One region of the Arthrobacter sp. NicSoilB4 genome, then DNA from elsewhere that is predicted to be linked to it. Evidence: riboswitches for the same ligand, from Rfam matches in the RefSeq annotation. Region 1 holds a riboswitch; each other region holds the start of a gene.
What was found. Region 1 has a riboswitch for cyclic di-AMP ahead of LDO13_RS02525 (hypothetical protein). Riboswitches for the same ligand answer to the same signal wherever they lie in the genome.
Positions count from the first base shown of each region.

Region 2: another riboswitch for cyclic di-AMP. It lies ahead of LDO13_RS03325 (NlpC/P60 family protein); the one in region 1 lies ahead of LDO13_RS02525 (hypothetical protein).
Region 3: another riboswitch for cyclic di-AMP. It lies ahead of LDO13_RS10365 (NlpC/P60 family protein); the one in region 1 lies ahead of LDO13_RS02525 (hypothetical protein).

Region 1 covers NZ_AP024653.1:522,357-532,375, reverse strand. The annotation lists gene LDO13_RS02540 (winged helix-turn-helix domain-containing protein) at 1-24, opposite strand, end outside; gene LDO13_RS02535 (response regulator transcription factor) at 651-1,391, shown strand; gene LDO13_RS02530 (HAMP domain-containing sensor histidine kinase) at 1,395-3,023, shown strand; cyclic di-AMP (ydaO/yuaA leader) riboswitch at 3,101-3,288, shown strand; gene LDO13_RS02525 (hypothetical protein) at 3,287-4,045, shown strand; gene LDO13_RS02520 (VOC family protein) at 4,200-4,577, opposite strand; gene upp (uracil phosphoribosyltransferase) at 4,671-5,306, opposite strand; gene LDO13_RS02510 (phosphatase PAP2 family protein) at 5,319-6,155, opposite strand; gene LDO13_RS02505 (nucleoside deaminase) at 6,245-6,748, shown strand; gene LDO13_RS02500 (crosslink repair DNA glycosylase YcaQ family protein) at 6,794-8,050, opposite strand; gene LDO13_RS02495 (glycosyltransferase family 4 protein) at 8,055-9,284, opposite strand; gene LDO13_RS02490 (6-carboxytetrahydropterin synthase) at 9,292-9,690, opposite strand; gene LDO13_RS02485 (zinc-binding alcohol dehydrogenase) at 9,695-10,019, opposite strand, start outside.
Region 2 covers NZ_AP024653.1:703,924-713,942, forward strand. The annotation lists gene LDO13_RS03320 (M23 family metallopeptidase) at 1-818, shown strand, start outside; cyclic di-AMP (ydaO/yuaA leader) riboswitch at 941-1,124, shown strand; gene LDO13_RS03325 (NlpC/P60 family protein) at 1,432-2,178, shown strand; gene LDO13_RS03330 (HNH endonuclease) at 2,401-2,901, shown strand; gene LDO13_RS03335 (NTP transferase domain-containing protein) at 2,968-3,678, shown strand; gene LDO13_RS03340 (DUF6457 domain-containing protein) at 3,662-3,949, shown strand; gene LDO13_RS03345 (molybdopterin-binding protein) at 3,946-5,457, shown strand; gene fdhD (formate dehydrogenase accessory sulfurtransferase FdhD) at 5,534-6,406, shown strand; gene LDO13_RS03355 (glycoside hydrolase family 38 C-terminal domain-containing protein) at 6,510-9,533, shown strand; gene LDO13_RS03360 (hypothetical protein) at 9,747-10,019, opposite strand, start outside.
Region 3 covers NZ_AP024653.1:2,293,249-2,303,267, reverse strand. The annotation lists gene LDO13_RS10390 (GYD domain-containing protein) at 1-311, shown strand, start outside; gene LDO13_RS10385 (nuclease-related domain-containing protein) at 468-1,289, shown strand; gene LDO13_RS10380 (HNH endonuclease signature motif containing protein) at 1,324-2,727, opposite strand; gene LDO13_RS10375 (DNA alkylation repair protein) at 2,953-3,615, shown strand; gene LDO13_RS10370 (hypothetical protein) at 3,644-3,913, opposite strand; cyclic di-AMP (ydaO/yuaA leader) riboswitch at 4,083-4,284, shown strand; gene LDO13_RS10365 (NlpC/P60 family protein) at 4,397-5,014, shown strand; gene LDO13_RS10360 (serine hydrolase) at 5,327-6,361, shown strand; gene LDO13_RS10355 (DUF1918 domain-containing protein) at 6,438-6,629, shown strand; gene LDO13_RS10350 (DUF5129 domain-containing protein) at 6,635-8,089, opposite strand; gene LDO13_RS10345 (DedA family protein) at 8,228-8,884, shown strand; gene LDO13_RS10340 (hypothetical protein) at 8,927-9,430, shown strand; gene LDO13_RS10335 (DUF5671 domain-containing protein) at 9,406-10,019, shown strand, end outside.

The sequences.
Region 1 (10,019 bases):
GACGTATCCGGATGCAACTGACATGGATTGCTTACCTCAATGTGAATGGCCGTCATCGCGGCTCGAATGCTACTTTTCCCCGCAATGAAATCTGGGGAGGGGCGCCCTACGCTGGGCTGGGGGCGAATGCCTAGAAACTTTCGGGGTGTAAAAGTTAGGCGTGCATTCGACAACAACGCTTATCGGTATCAGCGGGTGTGCTGATCCAAAAAACTGCGACTGCAGGTGCTGTTGAGTTCTTGTTCACAATTGAAGTGTGCAACGTAACAATGAAAACTTGCAAGTAACAATGGACCCGAATGTCCACCATGCGAGACGAAACGCTGATATGTAGCGTAGATCACAATTCTGCCCGGCCAATAAAATAACAATCGTTCTGGTTATCTAGCGCCGCCGTGGTGTCTTTGACCGAATATTGTTCGTGCAACTAGGGCTAATAAGCAAAATAGTTCACGGTAAGCCAACCCGGACAGACAGTTCGCCTGCTTATCAATAGCCGCAGGCCGTCCCACAGAGTGGTCACCGCGGAATTCCAAAAATTGCGGCCGGACCAGCGCTCCCCGGGATGTCCAGCTCGCTAGGCTGGGATTCACAGGTGCCGCACAGGATCCCCAAAGGCGGACCTAACCGGCAGATCGGAGAGTAGTCCCATGGCCACTTCGCACTCCATGACCAACAATCTCCCCCAGCTGACCCATCCGGATGGCTCCCCCATCCGCGCCCTGGTCGTGGACGATGAGCCCAGCCTCTCCGAACTTATGAGCATGGGCCTGCGCATGGCGGGCTGGTCGGTTGCTGTCGCCGCGGACGGCCCGGAAGCCGTAAAGCTGGCCAAGGAGTTCCGTCCCGACGTGCTGGTGCTCGACGTGATGCTTCCCGGGTTCGACGGTGTGGAACTGCTGGGCAGGATCCGTGCCTTCACGCCGGAAGTCCCGGCCCTGTTCCTGACAGCGAAGGACGACGTCCAGGACCGCATCGCCGGGCTGGCTGCCGGCGGGGACGACTACGTGACCAAACCGTTCAGCATGGAGGAAGTGCTCCTGCGGCTGCACCGGCTGGTCCAACGTTCCGGGGTGGCCGCCATGGATACCGCCGAACTCGTCGTCGGAGACCTCGTCCTGAACATCGATACGCGGGAAGTGCGGCGGGCGGGGGAAGAGCTCCACCTCACGGCAACCCAGTTCGAGCTGCTGCGCTACCTCATGGAGAACCCGAAGCGAGTCGTCAGCAAAGCCCAGATCCTGGACCGGGTCTGGGACTACGACTTCGGCGGTCAGGCCAACATCGTGGAGCTCTACATCTCTTACCTCCGTAAGAAGGTCGACGCCATCCACCCGCCGATGATCCACACGGTGCGGGGCGCCGGCTATGTCCTGAAGCCGGCGGACTGATACGTGCCCGAACCCTCCGGTACCACCAGCCCTTCCAGGCTCAACTGGCGCGACCCGGCCACGTGGCATCTGCGCACCCGGCTTGTCCTGGTCGCCATGGCACTGCTCGTGGCGATCTGCGGAGCCATCGGCATTGTCAGCTACGCCTCGATGGACCTCTTCCTGACCCGGCAGCTGGACAAGCAGTTGCAGCAAGCCTCGGACCGCGCCCGCGATTTTGGCCGCTCCGGCGGCCGCTCCGATCCCCTTGAGGCACGCGGCCAGGGGGTCGGCACCCTCAACGCCAGGATCGTGGACGATTCGGTCCGCAGCGCCGGTTTTATCGCGGAGGACGCCACCCGCAAGTCGCTCACCAACGAAGACGACGAGATCCTCCTGAAGCTTTCTCCGCACGACGAGCCCGTCAACCGGACCCTGTCCGCCGGTTTCTACCGCCTGGTTGCTGTGCAGGCCCCGGATGGCAACGTGATGGTGACCGGGCTCCCGCTCGCGGAGAAACAGAACACGCTGGCCTCCCTGGTCTGGACCACGGTGTTCGTATCCGCCGGCGGCCTCGTTGTGATCGGTCTGGCCGGGACGGCGCTGATCCGCCGGACCATGAAACCGCTGGACCAGCTCTCCGACGTGGCGACGAGAGTCTCGCGCCTTCCGCTCGACGCCGGAGAAGTGGGACTTGCCGTCCGCGTACCGGCGTCGGCGGCCCATCCGGGAACCGAGGTGGGCAGCGTTGGCCATGCCTTGAACCTGATGCTGGACAACGTCTCCAACGCGCTCGAAGCCCGGCAGGAGAGCGAGATGAAGGTGCGCCAGTTCGTGGCGGATGCCTCACACGAACTGCGCACGCCCCTGACCGCCATCCGTGGCTACACCGAGCTGATGCGGATGACCGAACATTTCACCCCCGACGGGCAGAAGTCCCTGGCCCGCGTGCAGAGCCAGTCGGAGCGGATGACCACCCTGGTGGAGGACCTGCTCCTGCTCGCCCGGCTGGATGAAGGCCAACCGCTCAAGCTCGGAGATGTGGACCTCACCCAGCTGGCCGTGGAGACAGTGAGTGACGAGAAGGTGATGGCCCCTGACCGGGTCTGGCAGTTGGAGCTCCCCGAAGAGCCCGTGGTGGTCCGCGGCGACGCCACCCAGCTTCACCAGGTGCTGGCCAATTTGCTCTCCAACGCCCGCAAGCACACGGGACCCGGCACGACGGTGGTTACCGGCGTGCAGCGCACCCCGGACGGGAGTGCCGTGGTGACCGTGACGGACAACGGGCCCGGGATCGCCCCCGAGTTTGTGGGCCGCGTCTTTGCCCGCTTCACCCGGGCGGATGCCTCCCGGAAGAATCCGGTGCCAGTGACGACGCCGGCAACCGTCCGCCTACCCCTGCCGCACCTCCCGCTCCGCCCGCCCCGGCCCCCGTCCGCCACGAGTGCTTCCACAGGGACCCCTCCGCCGACTTCCGCCGAAGGAACCAGCGGGCTGGGACTCTCGATCGTGCAGTCGATTGTTGAGGCCCACGGGGGGACGGTCAGCGTGACGTCGGTGCCGGGCAGGACCGAATTTGTGGTGCGGCTGCCCGCGCCCGGCCCGGCTGTCGAAGAGGTTCCGGCGGCGCAAGCCGCCACACCGCCGTCGTGATCCCCGTTACCCAAATGTGACTTAAGCATCCGGGTCCTGTACGGTTTTTAGGGTGCGGCCATCACTGACGCCGCATATCCGGATGCACGCCAAACTCTGCCGCCTCCCGGATTCCGCTGGACCAGGCAGAGGCGGGGGACCCAGAGTTCCCGGGCATTTCTGCATCTTGCACCCTTGGGGTGAAGCCGACACGTGAGATTCCGTGCGGCCGGATGACCTCATCCGAACCCGACAGCTAACTCCGCAGGCGTTGAGAGGCGAACATGACTGACTTTAAGCCACAAACGCGCCCTGAAGGCGTTACCACGAAGACCCGCTCCGAGCCGTCGCGCCACCGCGCCGAACCGGCCAAGCCCGCTTCAGGCCTGTCCCGGTTTGCCAAGAACTTCGGCTCCAGGGGCCGCCGGGCGGCTGTTGTTGCCGCGACCTGCGCGGTGCTTGTGGGGGTCGGCGCCGCCGGACACGCGTCCGAGACAGCTGCCCGCAATGCCAGCGCGGGCACTTCCACTGACGCAGCCACCACGGCGGATCCCCTGACGCCCCTCGATTTTGAGCGCGTCCGTGTCGTCAACCAGACCACCATCCCCACCGGCGATGTCGCGGCCCAGCCTGCCGAGGTCAAGCCTGCCGAAGCACCGGCCCCGGCAGCTGCGCCGGCACCCGCACCGGCACCCGCGCCCGAGCCGGCACCGGCGCCCGCCCCCGTTGCCATCGACGACCCTGCCGGCGCGCAGGCCTACGCAGCCAGCCAGCTGGGCTCCCATGGCTGGGCCGCAGACCAGATGCAGTGCCTCAATAAGCTCTGGACCAAGGAGTCGGACTGGAAGACGACGGCCACCAACAAGAGCAGCGGGGCCTACGGTGTGGTCCAGTCCCTGCCGGCCGAGAAGATGGCCAGCGCGGGCGCTGATTACCGGACCAACTACCGGACCCAGATCAACTGGGGCCTGAATTACGTCAAGGAACGTTACGGCTCACCGTGTGGTGCCCTGAACTTCCACTACGCCCACAACTGGTACTAAACACCAGACCCGGCGGACGCGAACGTCGGAATGAAGTGCCCTTGTAAGAGCGCTAAAGCGAGGCCCCGGATCCGCTGGATCCGGGGCCTCGCTTGTGTCCGCGACAATCCGCGGGAACCCGGGCCTTACCCCGGGTCGGTTCGGTTAGGGGTGTCTAGCCGTTGGGACGGTTGGGCAGGTACTGCACCGCCCATTTATTGCCGTCGGGATCTGCGAAGTAGACGAAGTGCCCCCAGTCCTGGACATCGACGTCGCTGACGTCCACGCCGTTGTCCTTGAGCTGTTGGTGGGCGGCCTGAATGTCGCTGACCACCAGCTGCAGGCTGGGGGCCGTGCCGGGCGGGGCGTCGTTGAGGCCCTCGCCAATGGCGATCGAGCAGCCTGAACCGGGCGGGGTCAGCTGGACGAAACGGATGCCGTCCATGGGCCGCTCGTCGTAGTCGGCGTTGAACCCGACCTTGTTGACGTAGAAATCCTTGGCGCGGTCCACATCGGACACGGGGACAAAGACGAGTTCAAGTTTCCAGTCCATGGGGCACAGGCTAGTCCCGGACAGCGTTTTCCGGTAGGGCAACCCCAACCGCGGGAAACCCGCAGCGGGGGCGGCGTCGAAACCGGCGGCTGGTTAGCCGGCCACGCCGTAGAGGCGGTCGCCGGCGTCGCCCAGGCCCGGAACGATGTAGGACTTCTCGTTGAGCTTCTCGTCGATGGAGGCGAGCACGATCGTCACATTGGCGTCGGAGAGCTCCTCCTCCAGCTTCGCCAGGCCTTCCGGAGCGGCCAGCAGGCAGATGCAGGTGACGTCGGACGCGCCGCGCTTGAAGAGGAACTTGATGGCCTCGCGCAGCGTGCCGCCGGTGGCGAGCATGGGGTCCAGGACAAAGATCTGGCGGTCGGTGAGATCCTCGGGGAGCCGCTCGGCGTACGTGATGATGTCCAGGGTCTCTTCATCCCGGGCCATGCCCAGGAAGCCCACCTCGGCGGTGGGGACCAACTTGGTCATGCCCTCGAGCATGCCGAGTCCCGCCCGGAGGATGGGGACCACCAGCGGGGTGGGCTTGGTGAAAGCGGTGCCGATGGTGGTGCTGACCGGTGTCTCGATGGTAACCGGTTCGGTGCGGACTTCGCGGGTGGCCTCGTACGCAAGGAGCGTGACCAGTTCCTCGGTGAGCTGGCGGAAGACCGGGGACGGGGTGTTCTTGTCCCGCAGAACGGTGAGCTTATGGGCGACCAGCGGGTGGTCCACAACGAAAGTGCGCATGGGTCAAAACTATCACCCGGCGGCTGGTGGCCCGCCCGTGGGACCGCGGGCGCCGACGTCGTCCTTGCCACCGGACCGGCGGTCTTTGCCGGTGCTGCTGGCGGTCCCCCCGACGCCGTCTCTGAGGTGCGCGGGGTTGTCGAACGTGGGCGCGGGACCCGCGTGTTCCCGGTGCCGCAAGACATGGAAGAGCCTGTGGGCCATGATCACGATCGCCACCCACGCCAGCCCCAGCAGCCATCCGAAGATCACATCGGTCATCCAGTGATGGCCCAGGAAGACCCTGCTCATCCCCATTGCTGCCACGAAGATCACACCGGCAGCGATCAGGGCGACGCGCGCAATGGTGCGCTGCACCTGCAGGCAGGCGAGGTACACCACGAGCCCGATCACCACCGTGGTGTTAAGCGTGTGTCCACTGGGGAACGACGGCGAGTCCTCGTAGGGAGGCACGGCGTCCGCGTGGTCCGGGCGGTTCCGGCCGATCAGTTTCTTGCCCATCGTGGTGGCCGTGGTGGACACAGCGGCGGCGGCGCCGATCAGGATCAGCGGCCGCCAGGTCCGGGAGGCCCAGATGAGCCAGGCAGTGAGGATGCTGGCCAGGATGGGCATGCCGACGCCTCCGCCGATGTTCGTGAACCCTGTAACGAAGGAGTCCAACCCGGGGCTGCGGAGCTGTTCCATTAACGCCAGGGTTGGCTTGTCCAGATTCGCCAGGCCGGCGTCGTCCACCACGTTGTCATAGACCTCGGCGCTGAGCACCGCCAGGAGAACCACCAGCACGCCGCCCACGAGCATCGTGATCCACAGGGCGGCGTACGGCACAACCCACTTGCCCCAGCGCCGCATGAGCCAGCTTTCCGTCCTGGTGGTCACGGCCATCTCCTGACTACTTCGTGCTGCACAGCTTGCTTAGTGTTCGAAACTATCATTGAGCCATGACTTCCCCTGAGCCCCGCCATGCCGACTGGATGGGCCTTGCCTTGGGCGAGGCGCGTGCCGCGCTGGCCACGGCGGACGTGCCGATCGGCGCCGTCGTCATTGGTCCCGACGGCACCGTGCTCGGCCGCGGGCGCAACGAGCGGGAGGCCATCGGGGATCCGACGGCGCACGCTGAGATGGTGGCCATCCGCGCGGCTGCCGCGCGGCTGCAGGAACTCAGCGCCCGGGGCGGGAAGGCCGGTGACGGCTGGCGCCTGGAAGACTGCACCCTGGTGGTGACGCTCGAGCCCTGCGCCATGTGCGCCGGTGCCGTGGTGCTGGCCCGGATTCCCCGGGTGGTGTTCGGTGCGTGGGACGAGAAGGCGGGGGCCGCCGGTTCCGTGTTCGATGTTCTCCGCGAGCGCCGGCTCAACCACTGGGTTGAAGTGTACGGCGGGGTCCGGGAACAGGAATGCGCGACGTTGCTCCGGGACTTCTTCGCCGGGCACCGGGGCGCCTGAGCCTTCGCCATCGCGCCTCCCCGTGCCCGCGGTGTCCCCGCCGCGCTAACTGGCGGCGGCCGAGCCTGCTGCGGCAGCCGCCAGGTTGTCGATCCGCTTCTGCCGGGTGGCTGGTGAGTCAAGGCTGAACGCGCGGAAGTCCCCCAGGTCCTCGCGGATCCAGTCCTCGGTTTCGCCGATCCGCCGGGTCACGGCCGCCGTGGGCGCGCGGAACAGCCAGGGCACGATCCGTTCCCTGCCGGGATCGTACTGCCACAGCCCGATGATTCGGCCCCGGTCGAAGATGGGATGGTCCGGGAGGTCCGCCTGAAGCGCCAGCGAGCCGAGGGCCTGTGTGTGCTGGTCCTCGTCGGCCAGGAGTTCGGCGGCATTGCGCCGCAACAGTGCGAGGGAATCCGTTCCGGCGAGCAGTTGGATCTGCTCGTCGGCCGGCTCTTCGAAAACGGCGAGCTTTTCGACATCGTCGGGCAGCATCCACAGCGTCACCCCGGCGGCCGTGGGAACCTCCACCGCGCCCGCCGCGGCCAGCGCCGCCTTGCTCTGGACAACGGTGAACGCCGTGAACCATTGCGATTGTTTGAACGTGGCCCCGCCGGTCCAGCCCAGGTAGCGGCGGATCAGCTCGGCGCGGGCTTCGTCCTCGTCGAGCGGGCTCGGCGGCAGGTTCCAGAGCTCGTAGGCGTAGCGCTGCTGGTCCAGGCGCCCGTTGGCCGGGACCCGCCGGATCCGGCCCTGCGCCTGCAGGATGCCGAGGGCCGTGGGCAGCGTGGTGGTGGCGCCCTTCTTTTTGCCTTCCTCGCCGAGGTTCCGCACGGATTCGCCGAGTTCCTCCTTGAGCTGCCGCGGGTCCAGCGGAACGGCTGCCTCGGTCAGCGTGTGCAGCACCTGTTCCTCCAGCAGGGTGATTTCGCCGCGGTCCACCCCGAGCCTGCCGACCACTTTGAAGGCGGCCTCGGCGGCGTCCCGTCCGAGTTGCAGCGCCCAGGCGAAGTCGTCCCGGCCCAGGACGTACGTGCAGCCTCGCGCCGTCGGAAGTTCCAAGATCCGGTGCGCCAGGACGTCGGCGTCCACTTGGTCGCGCCGGATGCCGGCGCGGGCGAAGAGCGTCAGGTAGGGGTTGGCGCCGCCCACGGAGCGGGCCCAGCCGGCGCGGGCAAAGACCTGCTCCGAGGTGCTGCCGGCCAGCGACCCGTCCAGGCCCTGTTTGTGCCAGGCCCAGGCGCGGAGCCGCTCGCGGGTGAGGGTCCGCGCCGGCGGCGCGTTCGCGGTCAGGGGCTGCGTGGTGAGGGGCTGGGGCGTCATGGGGTCATTGTCCAACAGCTTGTGCGGCAGGGGAATCTTCCGCGGCCGGCTTTTCGTCCCCGGCGGCCGCCGGCGGCGGGGACGGGTGTCCCGGGTTCACCACTTCCAGCACGGTCCGGGCCGTGGCATTCCAGCCGGGCAGCCGGTCCCGCGCGTCAACCGCCGCGGCCCGCCAGCGGGTGCGCAGTGCCGGTTGGGCCAGCCAGCGCCGCAGCACGTCCGCGAGGGGAGCCGGGTCCGTGTCCAGGACGACGGCGGTTCCCGGGAGGGTTGCCGTACTGTTCTCTGCTGCGCGCGCGGCAGCCGGCCCGGCCGCCGGCGTGCCGGCCGCGAGCGCTTCGACGGCGCCGGTGCCGGCCCGGACGACGACCGGCACTCCCCTGGCAATCGATTCCGTGACCACGAGCCCGAAAGTCTCGGCCCGCGAGATGAGCAGGCTAAGGTCGGCCGCGGCCCATTCTGCATCGAGGGCACTGCCGCGCAGCTCCCCCGGGATCCGGAGGCGGTCCTGCAGGCCCAGCCGCGTCACCGCGTCCCGGAGCTGCGCGGCGTAGGCCGGGTCCGCGGTGTCGGAACCGATCAGCGACGCCGTCCACGGCAGGTCCGTCAGGGCTGCGAGCGCGGCAAGGAGCAGTGACTGGGCCTTGTTCGGCAGCAGGGCGGCGACGGCCAGCAGATGCGGCGGCTCCGATCCGGGGGCCAGCGCGGCGGTGTCCGTGCCTGGCAGGGCAACCCGGATTCCGTCGAGTGCGTGCCTGGCCCGGATTGCGGCCGCAGCCGAGGTGCTCGTGCAGATGACCCCGGCAGCCGCCCGCAGCGCGCGGCGCTCCAGCCCGGCTTCATCCTGCCCGGTGTCGTCCAGCGGCATGTGCAGCAGGATCCAGGCGGGCCGTCCGGCGGCTGCGGCGGCTGCCAGTTCATCCGGTGCCCCGCAGGCGAGGAGCCCGTCGACGATCGTGACGGTGTGCCCGGCGGCGGTGCGCCCGGAGGCTCCGCCGTCGTCGCGGAGCAGTGCGGCCAGCCGCCGCCGGTCCTCCGGGCTGCCTACCGGCCAGCCGCCGTCGAGCGGAAAGGTTTCCACGTCCACGCCCAGCCCGGCAAGTTCGCGGGCGAGGGCTGCGTTGTAGACGTTGCCGCCGGAGTTGTGGCGCACGCTGCCGGGCACGACAAGCCGGACGCGGAGGCTGCCCGGCTTCAGCGTGGTCCCGGCTGGCGGCGTGTTCCTGGCCGGCACGGAGGTCCTAGCTGGCCTCGAAGTCGAGCGAGTAACTGGCCCAGGCGTCGGGGGTTTCGCGGAGGGTAACGTCCAGCCCGGCCAGCTCCCGGCCGTCGGCGCCATTGCGGATCTTCGCCGCAACGGCGTCGGCGACGTACTGGGCCAGGGCCTCTGTGGTGCTGAGCCTGCCGGCGAAGTCCGGGTGCTCGTCCAGGTTCTTGTAGTTCAGGCCTTCGAGGACGGCATCCAGCACTTCGCCGGCCTCGCCGATGTCCAGGACGATCGAGTCGTCATTGAGAGTGCGGCGGCGGAAGGTCACCTCCGTGACGAAGGTGGCGCCATGCAGGCCCTGGGCGGGGCCGAACGCCGGGCGCGGGAGGCTGTGGGCGATCATGAAGTTGCGGCGGACGGTCAGGCTGAACACGGGTTTACCTCGTGGCTTCTGTTGTGGCGGGGTATTCGATGACGTGGCAGAGCGCGTTCAGCGCGCCGTCGGAGAGCTGCCGGACGACGTCGGGCAACTCGTCGAGGGTGGAGGAACCGGTGAGGAATACGTCGAACCCCGGATCACGCAGCAGGGAGACGGCGAGCTGGAGCCGGTCGGCGTTGGTGCGGCGGTGGCGGCGGGCGCGGGCCACGACGCCCACCTGGCTGGCGCGGATGGAGAGCCGGCGGGCGTGGAAGTCCTCCCCCAGCGGCACGGTGACGTTGCGGTCGGCGTACCACGACATCTCGATGACGTCGCTGTCGTCC
Region 2 (10,019 bases), 180 kb from region 1:
TGACCACCCAGACCACCAGGGGCCGCCGTCGTGCGACCGGTCCCGCTCCGGAGCCGCGTCCGGCCGTCGCCATCATGGCAGACCGCCCACGTGACCCGCACCGTGACGAACGCAGAGGCCGCCGCAGCCCGTTCCGCCAGGTAACAGACTTTGCCGCCGCCAGTGGCGTGGGGCAAAAAGCCGGCATTGCCTTGGCTGCTACGGGTCTGGTCCTCACCGTTACCGTCCCCGCCACGGGCCCCGTCATGGCCACCAACACTGGATCCACGGGATCCATCTCGGCCGCGGTCCAGCCGGATGTCACGGCCGGCGAGGCAAAAATCGACTTCAACCGGACCGCCGTCACCACCCAAGGCGACCCGGACGGAAAGCTCAAGCAGCTGCTGAGCGCCCAGTCCGTGGGTTCGATCACCCGCGCGGCCTCCGCAGGCAGCCTCGGGGCGCCGCTGGCCCAGCTGAAAACCGCGTCACCCTTTGGATACCGCGTCAGTCCCATCACCGGCGGTTCCGGCGAGTTCCACCGCGGCCAGGACTATGCCGCCCAGTGCGGCACGGCCGTCATGGCTGCTGCCAGCGGAACCGTGACGTTCACGGGCTGGCACCCCTACGGTGGTGGCAACCGCGTAGTAATCGACCACGGCAACGGCCTGGAGACCACCTATAACCACTTGTCCTCAGACACCGTCAAGGTGGGCCAGCAGGTCTCCCGCGGCGATGTCGTGGCGATGAGCGGCACCACCGGCGCCTCCACAGGCTGCCACCTTCACTTCGAGGTCATGGTCAACGGCGAAGTTGTTGACCCGACCGGCTGGCTTTAACAAAGCTGATCGGACGCTCTCGCATTCTTGTGACACGCCGTGATCCGAATGTGACATTGAGTCCCAACTGTTGTACGTTTGACCTACGCCAACTTTTCCGAAGTTGGCGCTCTTGAGTGGATTGCCTAGCTCTGCCACCGCTCAAGGTCCGTTCGCATTACATCGTCTGGCAGGGGCGGGGGAACCAATTTTGGTCTTCGAAAGAAGGCCTTGGGGTTAAGTCGCAAAGCTTCCCAGGAAGCGGCGCGGCCGGGTGACTCCCATCCGAATCCGACAGCTCACCTCGCAGGCATTGGGAGAGGCTACTTTCGTGTCTTCACGCCACAATGCTGCGCGTCACCGCGCTTGCGCGGCTCTTACGAGCCCGCTGAAATCCGACTCCCGGGCCGCCCTTGCCGGCGCCCGGAACGGATCTCACACCGCCGCCTCAATCTCTGCTGAGTCCGGCCCGCAGGCTATGCACCTGCACGCAGTTTCTGCTTTTGGCGCGTCTTCGCAGTACACCCTTCGCTAACTAACCCATTCGGGGCGATCCGGCGTACCCCCAAGATGCCGGAGCGTCCTCAGCCTGCGCCTGAAAGCGCGGCCACAGGATCACGAAAGAGAGAACTTAATGACTACTCGTGCAAACGCACGGCACCGCGCCGAGGTCACCAAGACCAACTCGCTGGCTGTTATTGCTAAGACTGTCGGAGACAACGCCGGTGGCATGGGCCGCCAGGCAGCAGTCATCGCTGCAGCTTCCGGCCTCGTCCTGACCAGCGGCATCGCGGCCAACGCTGCTGAGGCCAATGTCCAGCGCGAGTCCACCTCCGCTTCCACGCTCGAAGTCCAGTCCGCGGCCCCCGCGACCATCTCGGCTGCTTCCAGCATTGCGATCTCCTACGAGAAGCCGGCTGTCACCACCACTGCTGCCCCCGTCGTCGAGGCCCCGAAGCCCGTCGTAAAGGTCCAGGAAACGCCGACCGCCAAGACCGCCAGCACCAAGATCGGCGCCACCGCTGCCGTGGCCGGTACCAACGTCGCCAGCGGCATGGGCGCCACGATCGCCTCTGCCGCCTACGCCCAGATCGGCGTTGGCCAGGACTGCACCGCGCTCGCCACGAACGCTCTGGCCGCTGCGGGTATCAACTACCACGGCTGGCCGGCAGGTTACCTGTCCCTCGGCCGCACCGTGAGCGCCGCCGAGGCACAGCCGGGCGACCTCGCGTACTACCAGAACGGTGGCGCTGGCATGGCCCACATCGCCGTCTACGTCGGCAACGGCATGGCCGTTCACGGCGGCTGGAACGGTGGAACCACCTCCCTGCAGAGCGTGAACGTCGGCTCCGGCCCGGTCTTCATCCGCGTCGGCGGCTAAAGACACCAACTGTTACAACGCAAAGGACCCCTGCCATTTGGCAGGGGTCCTTTGCGTTCCCGCAACGTGAACTTCGGCCGACACGGACCACGGACGGCAAGAAAGGATTCGGTGAAACGGCACCTCGGTGTTTACTCTTGTTTTGTCGATCCATAGCCCGACCATGCAGAGGGCAGCCGGCCCTCGTGCCCCTGGCGGGTGCGGCCGTGAAGAGGTATGCGGATGCGCACTCTCGTTCTGAATGCTGGATATGAACCACTGGCGGTAGTGACCTTCCGCCGGGCACTCGTCCTTGTCCTGACTGGAAAGGCCAGTGTCGTGGCGGAGGGCGACGATCCTGTCGTCGGACCGCAGGACGTCCTTGGCCGGCCCTCGGTGATTCTCCTGAATCGCTACATCAGGCCCCGGTACAACACCCTGACGACGGTCAGCCGCCGCGGTGTGCTCCGCCGCGACGGGCACCGTTGCGCGTACTGTGGCAAGGCCGCCCACACCATCGATCATGTCCAGCCCAAATCCAGGGGCGGTGCGGATTCCTGGGAAAACCTCGTTGCTGCCTGCCTGCGCTGCAACAATGCCAAAGGCGACCACACGCCGGGCGAAATGGGATGGAAGCTCAGCTTCAGCCCCGCGCCGCCCAAGGGCACAACCTGGCAGATCAAGGAGCTGGAAAAGCCCACCCCTGCCTGGGATCCATTCCTGCTACCGGAATCCGCCGCCTGAATCGGCTCGCCGGCGCCTGACCTTCTGAGCCCGACGGCCAGTGTCGGAGCGCGTTAGGCTGGTCCGGTGGAATTCGATGCTGTCATCCTGTCCGGGGGCCGGTCCTCCCGGCTGGGGGGTGTGCCCAAGCCAGGGCTGATGCACGACGGCGCCACCCTCCTCGAGCGCGCCCTGCAGGCCGCGCGGGGCGCGGCAGCAGTCGCCGTCGTCGGGCCCGACCCGGGAACGCTGCCGGAAGGAGTGCTGAGTTGCAGGGAGGACCCGCCCTTTGCCGGGCCGGCCGCTGCCATCGCGGCAGGGCTTTCCGCCCTGGAACGGCACCGCGGCGCGGACAGCCGGCACCTGCCGGCGGCGCCGTTCACCCTTGTCCTCGCCTGCGACATGCCCCGGGCGGGCGCCGCCGTCAGGACGCTGCTGGAAGCGGCAGGGCAAGACGCTTCGGCTGACGGGCTGATGGCGGTCGCCGCTGACGGGCGGCGTCAACCGCTGGTGGGTTTATATGGCACGGCCGCGCTAGAAAGGAGCGTTACCGAAGCCGGGCAGCGCGGCGCCCTCGATAATGCCTCGGTTTTCGCCCTTCTTGCTAGTCTGGAGGTGCGGGAAGTCCCCGTCCCCGAGGGGTCCACGGATGACGTGGACACCTGGGACGATGCGTCCGCATTAGGGGTAACCGTTCCGCCCGGCAGCCATGGCCGCGACAGCCACACGGCAGCCAGCCGGCACGGGGCTCCCCAGCAGAATTCGACCTTGGAGGCAAGCGGTGAAGAGCCAGGATGAAACACTGGAAGACTGGTGCCGCGCACTGCTTCAGGCCCTGGAACTGGAAGATGTCGAGGTAGATGTGAACGCGGTGCTGGCTTTAGCCGGTGTCGCCGCGCACTCAGTGGTCCGCCCGGCTGCACCTTTGACGACATTCATTGCCGGCTTCGCCGCAGGCCTGGCCTCGGGCTCCGGCCAGGCCACTGACGCCGTCTCGATGCAGGCCGCGATGGGCGTAGCCCGCAAACTTGCCACGGATTACGCAGCCAACGAAGTCTCCGGAGCATGACGCCTGCACCCCCTCACGGCAGCGCTGCTGCCACCGGGGATGACCGTGCCGGTGACACGCCCGTTGAAGGCACCGCCGGCGCAACTCCCGACGGCGGTGCCGCCAGTTCCGGCCCCGGCGGAGACACGGAGGTGCCGCACCGGCACCTCGCGCACACCTGGCAGGAGGCCTGGCAGCTCGCCTTCGACTGCGCGACTCCCATCCCCGCCGCGCCCGTTGCCCTTCGGAACGCCTTGGGGAGAACCCTCGCCGCCGACGTGGAAGCCCTCGTCGACATGCCGCACTACGCCTCGTCCGCCATGGACGGCTGGGCCGTCAACGGCAGCGGACCCTGGATCCTCGCGGAACCCGGCCAGCGGCTGGCCCCCCACCAGGCGAGCCCGATCGCCACGGGCGGACTGATCCCGCCCGGCGCAAAGGCCGTGCTGCGGAGCGAAAGCGGCGAGATCGCCGCCGATGAGGATGGTCTCCCGGTCCTGCGGCTGGCCGGCGCCGCTAAACCCGGCGAACCGCGGAACGGCGAACACATCCGGAAAGCAGCCGAGGAGGCCGCCGCCGGCGACGTGCTGATCAAGAGCGGCACGCTGCTCAACCCCGCCCATCTGGCCCTCGCAGCCCTCGCCGGCCACGACGCCCTCCCGGTCCTGGGCAAAGCGCTGGTCCGGCTGGTGTTCACCGGCTCCGAGGTGGTCACGGCAGGGATCCCGCGCCCTGGTGAGGTGCGCGACACGTTCGGTCCCCAGCTCGGGGCGGTTGTGGACATGCTCGGCGGGACCTGTGCCGGCGAAACAAAAATTGGCGACAGCTACGCCGAATGGCTCGCGGCGCTCGAGGACACCGAGCCCGCCGAGGGAGCCGGCGAGCCGATCACGCCGCAGCCTTCGGGGGGATCCGCCACCGACCTGGTTCCTGCCGCTGAACTGTTGCCCGCCGACGTCGTCATCACCACGGGCGGCACCGGCCGGTCCGGCACGGATCACCTGCGGCGTTCGGTCGCCGAGCTGGGCGGACGGTTGCTCATCGATGGGGTTGCCATGCGGCCCGGCCATCCCGCCGTACTGGCCGAACTGCCCGACGGCAGGTTCATAATCGGGCTCCCCGGGAACCCGCTCGCGGCCATGATGGCCCTCTCAACCATCGGTGCCCCGCTCCTGGCTGCGCTGGGTCACCGGACGCTGCCGCCCGTCACCGAGGTGCCCTGCGGCTCCATGATCGACCCGGACCCCGGCAGGACCCGGCTGATGCCTTTCAGGCTGGTGTACGGCATGGCATCTCCCGCGCAGCACACAGGCCCGGGAATGATGCGCGGACTGGCCGCAGCCGACGGTGTGCTGGTGGTACCGCCGCACGGCGTGCAGCTGGGGGAACCGGTCCCGGCCTTCGCCCTTCCGTGGGGCAAGGCCCTGCCGGACCTGGCCGCGACGAAGGAGAAGCCCGCCCCCAAGCGGGCCGCACGGAAGCCCACCGGCACCGGCGGCACCGTGGACTGGAGCGAATTGCTGGGGTAGTGCCCGGCCTTGAACGCGCGCTGGCCACCCGGCCCGGCGCTTGCCATGATGGAGATATGTTGGTTAGGAGTACCTGATGGGCCGCGTGACGCAGCGCCGCAAGGTGCACAAGTATGTCCTGGACGGGTCGCCGCAGGCCCTCGAATTCCCGGTCCGCCACCGGGAAGATGTTCTGGCCGTCGAGGAACCGCTGGAAATCCGGATCGGCAGCCTGTCCTTTTCCGTCACCATGCGGACCCCCGGGAACGACTTTGACCTCGTGGCGGGCTTCCTCGTGTCTGAAGGCGTCATCTGGAGCCCCGACCAGCTCGTCTCGCTGCGGTTCTGCGCAGGGGAAGACGCGGACGGCGTCCAGACCTTCAACGTGGTGGAAGCCCAGCTCAGGCCAGACGTCGCACGCCCCGACACGGGACGGAACGTCTACACCTCCAGCTCCTGCGGCATCTGCGGCACGGATTCCATAGAGGCCGTGCACAAGTCCTCGCATTTCAGCCCCGCGGCCGACCCGCTGGTGGTCCCCGTGGCCACGCTTGCGTCGCTGCCGGACCAGCTGCGGGAAGCCCAAGCCGTCTTCGACGTCACGGGCGGCGTGCACGCCGCCGGCCTGTTCCGGATCGCCGACGGCGGCTCCGCGGAACTCCTGTGCCTGCGCGAGGATGTGGGACGTCACAACGCCGTGGACAAGGTTGTGGGCTGGGCCCTCCGCGAGGGCCTGCTGCCGCTGCGCGGAACCGTGCTTCAGGTCTCCGGTCGAGCGTCGTTCGAACTGGTGCAGAAGGCCGCACTGGCCGGTATTCCCGTCCTGGCCGCGGTCAGCGCGCCGTCGAGCCTGGCCGTGGAGCTGGCCGAGGCGAGCGGCATGACGCTGGCCGGATTCAGCCGCGGCACATCGCTGAATGTTTATGCGGGCCCCCACCGCGTTGGGTTGCCGGCAACCGTCGCCCGGTGACCACGTTCTCTGTTCCTTGGCTTGAGGGCCGGCGGCAAAGTAAGTTATATCCATCGATTGGATGCATTTCAGCGTCATCCACGCCAGCGCTAAGAGGATCACATTGCACGACGACCGTCGTCTCACGGAAGTCCGGCTCGACCGCTTTGTCCGCGAACGCCTCGCCCCCGCGGTCTACCCGCGCAGCGTTCCGCTGACACTGAGCAGCTGGGACGTCCCGGATGAGCCGGTACCTGTTCTGGAGGCCCTCCGGCAGCAATTCACGCCGCAGGAGCACGGCTCGGCCTGGGGGCGGCCGTGGAGCACCAAATGGCTGCGCCTGGAGGGGCAGGTTCCGGACGGCTGGGGCACGGCGGCGGACACCTCGGTCGAAATAATCGTGGACCTGGGATTTAGCAGCGATTCGCCAGGCTTCCAATGCGAAGGAATCGCCTGGCGTCGGGACGGAACCATCGTCAAGGCCATCTCGCCGCGGAACCAGTACATTCCGCTCAAGCTCCTGGGCAGCGGCATGTCCGTGGATTTCTACGTCGAGGCGGCCGCCAACCCCGACCTGTCGCAGGGGTGGACCTTTGCGGCCACCCGCTACGGGGACAAGGCGACCTCGGGCAATGAACCAAAGTACCGGCTCGGCAGGATCGCCATCGCCGAACTCAACCAGACGGTCTGGGAGCTGCAGCAGGACATCTGGACCCTCAGCGGGCTCATGCACGAGCTGCCGATGGAACTGCCCCGCCGCCACGAAATCCTCCGTGCGCTGGAACGGATGCTGGACGTTATGGACCCCGACGACGTCCCGGGCACAGCTGCGGCGGGACGGGAGGCTCTCGCCGGTGTCCTCGCCAGGCCCGCCTACGCCTCGGCACATCGCCTGCTCGCCACCGGGCATGCGCACATCGACTCCGCCTGGCTCTGGCCCGTCCGCGAAACCATCCGTAAATGCGCCCGCACGTTCTCCAACGTCGTGGCGTTGATGGACGAGGATCCCGGGTTCGTGTTTTCCTGCTCATCGGCCCAGCAGCTGGCGTGGATCAAGGAACTGTACCCGGAACTCTTTGGACGGATTCGGGAGAAGGTAAAGACCGGCCAGTTCGTCCCAGTGGGCGGCATGTGGGTCGAATCGGACACCAACATGCCCGGGGGCGAGGCCATGGCCCGCCAGTTCCTGGAGGGGAAAAGCTTCTTCCTGGCCGAGTTCGGCGTGGAATGCGAGGAAGCGTGGCTTCCGGACACCTTCGGCTATTCGGCCGCCATGCCGCAGATCGTCAAGGCCGCCGGCAGCAAGTGGTTCCTGACCCAGAAGATCTCCTGGAACCAGGTCAACCGGATGCCGCACCACACCTTCAACTGGGAAGGAATCGACGGCACCCGGCTCTTCACGCACTTCCCTCCGGTGGACAGCTACAACTCGGAACTCAGCGGACGGGAGCTCGCCCACGCCGAGCGGAACTACCGGGACCATGGCCGCGGCACCACCTCGCTGGTCCCGTTCGGCTACGGCGACGGCGGAGGGGGCCCCACCCGCGAGATGCTGGCGGCGGCGCGCCGCGCGGCCGACCTTGAGGGTTCGCCGAAGGTGGAGCTTGGCTCTGCGGCCGGTTTCTTCGCCCGTGCCCAGGCCGAATACGAGGCACTGCCCGTCTGGGTCGGTGAGCTGTACCTCGAACTGCACCGTGGCACCTACACGAGCCAGGCCAAGACAAAGCTGGGCAATCGGCGCAGCGAGCACCTGCTGCGCGAAGCCGAGCTCTGGTGCGCCACGGCCGCGGTGCGCACCGGATACAGCTACCCGGCGGCAGAGCTCAAGCGCCTCTGGCGGTTGGTGCTGTTGCAGCAGTTCCATGACATCCTCCCCGGCAGCTCCATCGCGTGGGTGCACCAGGACGCCGAACGGAATTACGCCGCCGTCGGCAAACACCTTGAGGCGATCATCGCCGACGCCGCCGGGGCCCTGCTGGGGGCCGGGGACACGGACTTCCTGCTCAACGCCGCTCCGCACGGGCGCAAGGGGGTCGCCGCTCTCGGCGCGGCCGAGCCGGTCCTCGCCGGTCAGCCGGTGCGGGTCACTGAGTCTGCCGGCGGCTACATCCTGGACAACGGGGTCATCCGCGCCGTCATCAACGCCAGCGGCCTGCTCGAATCCCTGGTCGACCATGCGAGTGGGCGCGACGCGGTCGCCCCGGGGCAGTTCGGGAACCTGCTGGAGTTGCACCGGGACACCCCCAACGAATGGGATGCCTGGGACATCGACGCTTTCTACCGCCGCAACGTCGTCCGGCTCACCGCCGTCCGCTCGATGGCGGTGGAACACAGTGGCGAGGAAGCCGTCGTCGTGGTGGAACGGCTGGCGGGAACCTCTGCGGTGAAGCAGCGGATCTCGCTGGGGCCGGGAGCGGAATCTTTGGCGATTTCCACTGCCGTGGACTGGAAGGAAAGCGAAAAGCTGCTCAAGCTCGGGTTCGCCCTCGACGTCCGGGCAGACCGCTCGGCCGCGGAGACCCAGTTCGGCCATGTGTTCCGCCCGACCCACGTGAACACCTCCTGGGAGGCAGCGAAGTTCGAGATCTGCGCCCACCGGTGGATCCACGTCGCCGAACCCGGCTATGGCGTGGCTATTTCCAACTCGTCGACCTACGGCCATGACGTCACCCGGAACATCCGGGAGGACGACGGCGGGACCACCACCACCGTGCGACTCTCGCTGCTGCGCTCGTCCAAGTTCCCCGACCCCGGTGCAGACCGCGGCCTGCACGAATTGAACGTCACGATCCGGCCCGGTGCCAGCATCGCCGACGCCGTCCGGGAAGGCTACCGAACGAACCTTTCCCCGCGGGTGCACAAGGGCGCCCACGGCGCAGAACCGCTCATTGAGGTCTCCAACCCGGCCCTGGTCGTTGAAGCTGTGAAGCTCGCCGAGGACGGCTCAGGCGACGTGATCGTGCGGGTCTATGAATCGCTCGGGGAGCGGTCCGCAGGGCTCGTGGCGGCCTGCTTCGACGTCAACGACGTCCAGACCGTGGATTTGCTGGAGCGCCCGGCGGATTCGCCGGGCGTAGCCCTGGCGGGGAACTCGGCGGAACTGGCGCTCCGGCCGTTCCAGCTGGTGACTCTGCGGTTTGTGCGCTGAGGTCGGGAGCCGCGGAGCCTGACGCTGGCCCCGGCTGCCTCCTGGGCCGTTAAACAGGCTGAGTGGGAGCGGTCCAGCCGGACCGCTACCACTCATCCCCCCAATGGCGCTTGGGCGGCTGCCTCGGCTCCGCACGGATTGTTCCCGTTCACGAAGCGAATGCCGCTTTCACACATTCATGATTCTCTCACGGTCTAATGATTTTGTGAATGCCTAGCCGTGGTTGCGGCGTAATGTTGTCTTAGTGTTACCTGATGGGTTGCTGATCAGCCCGGAGAACCACAGGACGGCAAGGCCCGCGACGTAGCCCAGCACCGCCGCGTAGTTGACGAAGCGCAACCCCTCGGCCCAGGCGGCCGGGGCCAAGGAGGCGGGGAGGCTTAGGATCGCGAACAGGGCGCCGAGGAGGACCAGCAGGGCTCCGGCCCTGACTAAGCGCGGCTGCCGGCTCCTGACCGTGGCCAGCAACGGGGGCGCCAGAACGAG
Region 3 (10,019 bases), 1.8 Mb from region 1:
ATCTGTTTGAAGCGAACTATGTGGGCGACGGCATCAAGGGCCTCATGCGCGAGGGGGGAACGAAGCGCCGTGATGCGCTCGTCGATGCCCTCAAGTCCGTGGGAGGATCGCTCGAATGTTTCTACTACGCCTTTGGGGAGAGGGACGTGCTGGGGGTCTTCGAGGTCCCGGCGCCGTCCGACGCCGCCGCGCTGTCGCTCCTGATCAACTCATCGGGCTCTGTGAATGTGCGCCTGAAACCGCTTTTGACGCCGGAGGATCTTGACGAAGCGGCCAAGAAGACACCGACGTACCGGGCTCCCGGGCAATAGGGCATCGAGCCCGGTACGGCTCTTCGGTTACGACTGGCCAGCGCAGGGCTTAGGCAGGCGTTCCGCAAGGTTTCCGGCAAGGGGCGCCTCTGGTCCGGGGTTTATCGTCTGCGGCGCTAGGATCGCTCCCATGCGCCGTCACTTAGAGTCCATGCCATGACCGCCGATCCCGCACCAGTCCTGCTGGGGGCACGGGTTCCGGCCCAGGCGGTGATGGAGGAGTTGTTGGCGCTCCAAAGTCTGGAGCGTCGACGGTCCAGACTCCAGAGGATTTTTGGTGCCAGCCCGCTGAGCGAAGCAACGTGGCCCTGGTACCGGGGCGCTTTGGGAGAGATCGCTGTCGGCAGGATCCTGGCTGCGCTGGGTCCGGCCTGGCTCGTGCTGCATGCTGTGCCGGTAGGTACGGGTTCCACTGATATTGACCACGTGCTGGTCGGCCCTCCGGGGGTCTTTACCATCAACACAAAGAACCACTCGGGCCAGCCCATCTGGGTGGCCGGGCGGACGCTCATGGTGGCAGGCAAGAAAACACGCCATCTCTACAGCGCGGCGCATGAAGCGGCGCGGGCGTCCAAGCTCCTCAGCGCGGCGGTGGGTGACGCAATAGCCGTCACCGGGGTAGTGGTGGTCGTGGAACCCAAAACGCTGACGATCAAGGCGGCACCTGAACAGGTGGCAGTGGTCACCGAGCGGCAGCTATTGCGCTGGCTCATGCGTCGCAGCCACGTGCTGGACCCGGAGCAGGTGTCCCGGATTGCGACGGCGGCCGTCCTCGCCCGGACCTGGCACCGGAACCCTGCCCAGCCGGGCGACGCGATTGCCATCCAGCAGAACTTCGCGGCCCTGCGGTTGCTGGTGGACAGGGCACGATGGCGTCGGGCCACTTGGGTCCTGGGCGTCCCCGCCATCGCGTTTCTGATGCTTGTTGCGGGTGGACCCTTGGGCTCAGCGATCCTTCATGCGCTGACGGGCCGGTGAAGACCCCCGAGCTACGTTGACGATCCCGCGGGCTTTAGGCTGCCAGCAGTCTGCCCGGGCGCGGACCTTTGACGGTCTTCAGGCGATGCCGGAACTTCCGGCGCTCGCGGGTATCGGCGGGGGCAGTTCGGTGCGGGGGACCACCCGGGGATTCTGTCCCCGGCAGGGGAGGTGCGGTGGATTGGTGGCTGTGCCCGGTGGGGGTTGTGATTTCGATCGTGTGTCGTGGTCCTGGCCCGGGTTTGACGGTCCAGCCGGGGGTTTCTTTGGTGTGGTTGCAGGCTTCGCAGAGTCCGGCGCCGTTGGTGTGGGTGGTTTGGCCGCCGTGGTGCCAGGGGATGATGTGGTCCAGGTGCCGGATGGGGGCGTCGCAGTACGGGGTGCGGCAGGTGTTGTCCCGGACCTGGATGAGGCGGCGCAGTCCTGGCGGGAAGAGTCTGGCGAGGGAGTCCATCGCGATCAGTTCCCCGGTGCCGGGGGCGGTGTAGAGCCGCCGGAGCCAGACATTGTGGGCCTGGTCCTCGTCTTGGCCGGCGTTGTGGAGCAGTTCGCGGGCCCAGCCGGCGGGGACGATGCCGTAGCCGGGGAGGCGGGCGGGTTCACTGTCGCCCTGGTTGAGGGTGCGGTCGGTCAGAACGAGCTGGATTTCGATGCCGGTGATCCCGCCGGGGGTGCCGGTGGTGCGTTCGACGAGGGCATCGGCCATGAGCTGCCCGCGGGTGCGGGGGTCCCCGGCGGAGCGCAGGGTGTCGGCGTGCCGGGTGAGGGCGGCGTGCATGGCGACGCCGGCCGGGACGGGGAGCAGGGCGGTGAGGTAGCACATGGTGTCCGGGGCCGGGCGGAGACTGACGTGCCGTTCGGTGGCGGCGTGGCTGGCCCGCTGCGTGACCGTGCGCGGGTCCCGGCGGTAGGCGGCCGCCCTGGCGGCGGCGATGATGCGGCGGTCCCCGGCGCCGTCGAAGGTCCCGGTGTCGGGGGCGAGTTCCTCGTCGACGGCGGCCCGGTCCTCCGGCGACAGGCACGCGGTTTCCCGGACGAGCAGGGTGGCGCGCCATTCGTTGAGCTGCCCGGCCTCCAACGCAGCTAAAGCGTGCGGCATCTCGGTCACCAGGGCCTTCGCCAGGCCGAGGAGCCGGCCGCCCTTGGCCGGGGATTCCCGCCGGGCGAGGGCGATCTGCGCGGTCACCCCGGTCCCCAGGTCTGCCGCGGGCATCCCGGCGTCGGACTGTTCCCGGCGCTGGCGCAAATCAAGTTCGACGGCGATCCGGGCCTGCGACGCGGCCGCAACGGACTTCAGGTCTTCCAGTTCCCGGAGCTGACTGATCAGCCCGGCACTGTCACGGGCGGGCCGGACAACGGCCATCGCCCGGGCCGCCTCCGCGACCGTCACCGTGCCAGCTGCTGCCGGAGCCTCGTCGGGCCCCTGATTGCCGTCCATGAAAAGACACTATCGGGCACCTCTGACATTAAGCCGGGGGTCAGGAAGGGATCGGCGACACCCCACGCCAGCGGCCGCGGAGAAGGATCCGCACCCGTGATGACTTGCCGCGGGCCGGGAACCACGTCGGGCATCTGCTTGCGGTCCATGGATTCCCCTTCGACGAGTTGGGGCCTCCGGCCTGCAAGGAACCAGCAGCACCGCCGCATGCGAAAGAATGGTCCCATGAGTGATGCCGGCGACTTCATCGACCTTGCGCTCCAGCGCGAGTCGTCGTGGAGCCGCGCCGAGGAGTCCGAGTCGAGGCACGGAAGCGGCCACCGGTACTACGGCTCGTCCGTCGGAGCCGTGCGGGGAACCATCCGCGATGCCCTCCGCCGCCACCCGGACCTCACGCACGATGACATTACCGCTCTGAGCTCCGAGCTGTGGGAGGTGCCGGTCTTCGAACGCCGCCTCGCCGCCGTCGTCCTCCTGCAGTCCAGCGTCCGGCTGCTGACCAACACGGACCTGACGCGGATCGAGGGCTTCGTGCGGAGCGCGCAGCTAAGAGCCGTCGTCGATCCTCTCGCCATCGACGTCGTCGGCCCCCTGATCGCCGGGCTCGACGTCGTCGGGAGGGTCCGCGCGGACAGCGTCCTGGACCGGTGGGTGCGTGATCCTGACGGCTGGCTGCGCCGCGCCGCCCTGCTGTGCCCGCTGCGCGAGCTCCGCGCCGGCGCGGGCGACTGGTCCCGGTTCGTGCGCCACGCCCGTTCGGTGCTGCCGGAGTCCCGGCCAACCCCGCCTTATCGCGACGGCGCTGTCGACGGCGGAGCTGTCGACGAGGGTGCAGTCGCCGTCGTGCTCACTGACATGGCCAAGTACCGGCCGGAGCTGGAACTCTGACCGGCCCGTACCGCACGGGGGACGATTCCTAACGTTCCGGCCGGCGTTCCACCACGGCGTACGCCTTTTCGTCAAAGAACTCCCAATCGGTGACCACCATAAAACCCAGGGCGTCCACGCGGTCGTTCAGGACGTGAACGTCGAAGCCGCCGTCACGGGGCTCGGCATCCCACGTGGAGACATGGACCTCCCCGCCTTCCAGGACCAGCAACTCGGTGTTGACATTGAAGTCCTCCTGCGGCTCATTGCTGAGCTGGCAGATGGCGACACAGTGCGTGCTGACGTCGGGATAGTTCATTTCCAGGCCTCCGCTTCGAGGAACGGTGATGGCATCATCCTATGCCTGACGCCGCGTCCGGGAAGGGGAAAAACAGCGTCCGGGACCCCACCGCCGTTACCTCAATGTGACATGCCGTGATCATTCCGTTACCGTTGTTAAGTGCCTGTTGTTACCGAGACGGGCTCTCCCCAGCCGATTGCCTAACTCTGCCGCGGCCCGGGGACAACTCGCAGCAACGTCCGGCAGAGACGGGGAAACCACTTTTGACCCGCTGTTCTCCAGGGGTCTTGGGGTGAAGCCGCACGGCCCGCAATGATCGGGCCCGAGTGCGGCCGGGTGCCTCCCATCCGAATCCGACAGCTCACCTCGCAGGCATTGGGAGAGGCTCCTTTAATGACTTTTAGCAATACCCGTGCGCCCAAGCGCGCCGATCTTCGCAGCAAACGCCGTACCGCCGGGACCGTTGGCCGCCAGGCCGCCGTCCTCGTCGCAGCTTCCGGAATGGTGCTCAGCGGCGCCATGGCCGCCAACGCGGCCGATGCCCCGGCCGAGCGCGGCACCGCCCCGGCGTCGTCCGTTGACGTCAAGGGCCAGGTCGGTGCACCGGTCATGGCGGACTCCGCTGTTCAGATCACTTTCGAGCGCCCCGCTGTTGAGACCGCCCCGGCACCCGTGGTCGAGGCGCCCAAGCCCGCGGCCGCTCCGGCCGCTCCGGCCCCGGCAGCACCGGCCCCCGCCGCCGCCAAGGCGACCGTGAAGGTCCAGTCGGCCCCCGCCCCTGCCGCTGCCCCGGCAGCCGGAGGAGTCAACGCCACCCTGCTGTCCATGGCCTACGGCCAGATCGGCATCACGCAGGACTGCACCGCCATGGTGGAGAAGGCCCTGAACGCTGCCGGCATCCCTGTCGGCAACATCGGCCCGACAGCCTTCCTGAACTACGGCAAGGTAGTCGCCGATCCGCAGCCCGGCGACATCATCGTCCAGTCCGGCCACGTTGCCATCTACGCCGGCAACGGCCAGGCCATCAGCGGCGGCATGAACGGCGTCAACGCCACCATGACGCACCCGCTGTCCTGGCTGACCGCCACCGGCCCCGTGACGTTCGTCCGAGCCGGCTAGCAGAACCGCTAACAGCATGCAAAAGACCGGTCGATCGGTTGCCTTGGGGGCAGCTGATCACCGGTCTTTTGCGTGCGCGGCGTCCGGCGTCAGGGCATCCGTCTCCTCAAAGAGGGGCGTGCCGCGTCCGACCAGCAGATTCACGCGCTGCGCGGGCGCCGTACCTTGCGCTCTGGCCGTGCCCGGGGAAGAATGCATTAGGTTTATAGCCGCGCCGCGGTTCTTTATTTTCGAAGGAAGATTATGCCTGCGAGCCTGCCTGTGGCGTCATCGGACTTTGCGCTGGCGCCGATTAGCCGGGGGTGAGGCCGGTTGGATTCCTGGGGCCCCGGCCGGCATTACAGCAGCGGCCGCCACACACATGAGACGACCCAGCGGGGCGGGCTGCTCCGGCGCATTGGCGGGATCCGCCCGCAGTTCCTGGTCGTGCTGGTCACCGTCCTCACATTGGTCGCGGCCGCGACTGTCTACGCCACCGTCCAGTCCCGGGTAACGGCTGACGGAACTCGGCCGGCAGGGTCCGAGTCCGCCCTCTCCGGTGCCGCAGCGGCGGCCGATGCGCGGTCCGCCACCGGCGGATCGTCGCCGGCAGCATCCCCGTCAGCCACGGAGTCGACGCCGGCCCCGGCACCGGCCGCCGTCGTTCCTGCCAAGAGCCTGATAGGGCCGGCGCTCGACGCCGAAATCAACGCGGTCATCCGGGCCAACAAGGCGTACCGGGTGGGCGTGGCCCTGATCGATCTTGGTGACGGCCAGGTGCACGAGTACGGCGTGAAGACCAAGTTTGTGGCAGCCAGTACCGCGAAGATCCTCGCCGCGGAGGCCTATTACCATCTGGTGGAAACCGGTAAGGCGTCACTGACAACCCGGATGGGGGCGTCCACCGCAGGCCAGCAGATCCGGCAAATGGTCCAGCAAAGCAACAACGAATCGTGGGCGCTGATCATGGCCGCCGTGGGCCAGAAGGGGCTGACGGACTATGCGGCCTCGCTGGGCATCCCTTATGACCGGACGGTGAACGGCCTGACTCCGGCAGAGATGGCGACGACCCTCGCGGAGCTCTACAGTGGCCGGCTGCTCAACTCGGCCAACACCGCCCAGCTGCTCTCTTATATGCAGAACACCAATTACGAGGTGATGATCCCCGCCGCCGCACCTCCGGGAATCGACGTCTTCCATAAATACGGCCTGCTCAACGGCAACCTCCACGACGCGAGCATTCTGGTGCAAGGGGAGCGGGCTGTCGTGTTTGTGGTCTACACCCAGGGCAAGGACATGTCGGACATGGCCGCACGGACCCGCGTCATCCAACAGCTCACCGGCAAGGTCGCCGCCGGGGCCTTTTGACGCAGCCCCTGTTCCGCACCGGGGCCGTTCCCCTAAAGCACACAGAATCGTAGGCTGGAGAAGGGAGGTGAATGCCATGAAGGCAGCACAGGGAGACCGCATCATCATCCGTGGCACCACGGTCGAGTCATCGGACCGGCACGGGGAAATACTCGAGGTCAGGGGCGCTGACGGAGCCCCGCCGTATCACGTCAGGTTCGACGACGGCCACGAGACCATCCTGTTCCCCGGCGGCGATTTCGTCGTCGAACGCAGCAAGACTGTCTGACGCCGCTAGAAGCTCGATGAGCTGCCGGAGCCGGAGAAGCTCCCGCCGCTGCTTCCGTAACCCGTCGTGCTGCTTCCGCCGCGGGCGCTGCTGACACTGCTGACGCCGGTGCTGAAGCCGGAGTTGAACGTGGGCACGGAGAAGAAGTAGTACGCGGGGTACACGGTGCCCAGGATGCTGGGTTCGTACGCGCGCCCGTACTTGGCCTTGCTTCCGGCCTGCGCGGTCTCCATTTCCTTGCGCATAAGACGGGCTTCCTTCTCATTTTTGGCGTAGCCCTCGATGACGGTATCGGCATGGTTCTTGAGCAACTCTGACAAATGGGTGCGGGCGTCCCTCAGCCGGTCCAGGGCGGTCTCCGGAGTGATGGTTCCGTCCGAAAGTTCCGAGGTCCACCGTTCGATCTCCCGGTGGCTTTCGTCCCGGAACGAGCGCAGCGCCGCCGCAGTGGCCGAGTCGCCCTCGGCGTTGCGCTTGCTGAGCATCTGTTCGATCGCGGCCAGGTCGGCCCGGAAAGGTGCCAGCTGCCGGTCCCAGGCGGGCGCCCAGGCGGAGCTCTTGTTGAGCAGGGCATTGGTGTCCGAGATGACGTCGTCGAGGGCATCCAGTTCGGTGGCGGCATCCGCGTAGCTTCGGACCAGCGTCAGGTTGGGCCGCCGGCTCAGGCCCTTGGGCGACAGGGCATGGACCTGGTTGGAGAGGCCGGTGGCGGTGTTGTACTTCGCCATGAAGGTCCTGTGCTTCTCCAGCACGGTGCTGCCGTACCGGGAAGCTTCCGGGATGGTGCCGGCGTTGAGTTCGGTGACCTGCAGATCCATGCTGACGTTGGCGTAGCTGGCGTCGCCGCGGGCCAATTCCCTGCGGCTGCTGACCCTGGTCCGCCAGCGCACGATCAGCCAGGCCGCGGCTCCCGCGACGGCGGCGGCCACGGTGACCCACGCAGTGACGAGGAACGCCGTGGACCGGTACCACGGCTGGTTGATCAGTTCCGCCCCGCGCTGGACCCCCGCAATGGTGCCGTCCGTCCACTGGGCATCGCGGAGGAGCTCCTTGGAGGCGTTCTGGATGTCCTCGCGCTGTTCGGGCGAGACCTTCCGGTCCTCACCCATGTAGGTCCCCACATGCCGGCCCACCGGGTCCAGGGCAAAAATGAAGAGCCCGTCCGCCCATTTCTGCCCGTCAGCGCTGATCCACTCCGGGCGCTCGGCCCGGGCAAACCGCAGCACCTCCTCGTTGAGGTTGTCCGAGGACGAGCCGTTGTAGGTGTAAACAGCCACCTTGGTGGGCTGGTAAAACTCGATGGCCCGGACGGCGGGCAGGAGCGTGTTTTGGTCCAGCACCCCCGCCCGGTCCTCGATGACGATGTCGACCGGCGTGACGGCCAGCGCTGCCGGCCCCGAACCGGCCAGTCCGGCCACCACCAGGAGGAGGACACCGAGGACTTTCCGCACGATTGCCATTTCCTGAGCGTAGTGCTTGCCGCGGGCGGCGTCGACGGACGCCCGCCGACCCCGCGCTCCTGTTTCGGCTAGGCTTGCCACGTCCTGCGTGGAAGGGGAGGCTGCGGTGTTCGAGGAAGCTGAACGGCCGGGGCAGCCATGACCCCCGCCACTCCGGTCGACGAGCTGGACGGGCTGGTAGGTTTTGCCGCCCGGGCCGTCGACGCCCTCGGCGAGTGGGGCGTGGGGCTCTTCACCCTGGCGGAGACGGTCTTCCCGCCCATCCCCAGCGAGGTCATCCTTCCCCTGGCGGGTTTCCTCACGCGGCAGGGGACCATGAACATGGCCCTTGTCCTGGTCACCAGCACCCTCGGCGCCTACCTGGGTGCTCTGCTGCTCTACTGGCTCGGCGCGCGGCTGGGCCTCGAACGGTCGATCCGGTGGCTGTCCGGGCTCCCGCTCATGGACCGCGAGGACTTTGAACAGGCCGCGGACTGGTTCCGGCGCCACGGCAGGTCGGCGATCTTCTTCGGCAGGCTGCTTCCGGGCGTGCGCAGCCTGATCTCGCTGCCTGCCGGAGCCGAGCGGATGCACCTCGGCACTTTCAGTGCGTTCACCATTGCGGGGAGCGTCATCTGGAACGGGCTGCTGATCAGCCTCGGTGCCCTGCTCGGTGCGCAGTTCCGGCTCATTGACGAGTACTCGCGTTTCCTCAACTATGCCGTCTATGCGGCCCTGGCTTTCGTCGTCGGCTCCCTCGTCGTGAGGGGCTTCCGGCGGCGGCGAAACAGCAGGTCAGGGCCGAACGGGGCCTAAAGACACCGTGACGGCGGGCCCCGCCTGCTACATACTGGCGGCATGAGTCCAGCGGCGAACGAACCCGAGCCGAGCCAACCGGAACCGGCAGCAGGGAACCACCGGCCGGACCGTACCCTGCTCGCCATCCTCGCCGCCATCGCCGTCCTGGTGGTCGTCGCCCTGATCGTCGTTTTCACCCGCGGCGAGCCCGCTCCGGTGGACGAGGCCACCCCCGCCGGAGTGGTCCAGCGGTATTCCGCCGCCGTCATCGCCGGGGACGAGGCTGCCGCGGCCGCCTACCTGACTGACGCCGTCAAGAACCGCTGCAACACCGTGGAACGGATGCCCGGGGACAACCTCCGCGTCACGCTCGTCTCAACGACCGAGCGGCCTGCAACGGCCGATGTCAAGGTGCTCATCACCGTCTCCGAGGGCGGCGGGCCGTTCGGGAACGCCGAGTACCAGGTCGAGGACGTCTTCGACCTGGTCAAGACCGGGGACAAGTGGCTCATCGAAAGCGCTCCCTGGCAACTGACCGTGTGCCCCAACCCGGCGGTGAAATGATGAGCGCGGAATCCGCCGTGGGCTCGGCCCAGCGGACCGTCCGCCGCCTGATCACGTACCTGCTGCTCTTCGCCCTGGTGGTGATCGCCGCCGTCGGACTGAGCGGACTGCTGGAGCGGCTCCTCGTGGCGGGTACCGAGCTGGCGACGGCGGATGTGGCCGGGCTGGCGCGCTCGCTGGCCTTCGCCCTCATCGGCGGACCGCTCGCCGCGCTCCTCTGGTGGGTTGTATGGCGGCGCCTCGGCGACGAAACAGAGCGGGCGTCTGTCGGCTGGGGCCTCTATGTGACCGGCATGTACGTGCTTTCCCTGGTACTGGCGGTGAGCAACCTGCTCAGTACTTTGACCACGCTGATCGGCGGCCCGTCGCTGCAGTGGCGCCCGTCCCTGGCCACCGGGCTCGTCTGGGCGGCCGTCTGGGTCTGGCACCGGTGGATGTCGCGGCATCCGCGCAAGAGGCCGCTGGACCTGGTTGACGTCCCCACGGTGCTGGGCACGTACATCGGGCTGGTGATGGGCGTCAGCGGCGCCGTCGCGGCCCTGTCCACCCTGCTGGATGCCGCCCTCCGGGGGGCAACGGCGGCCGTGGC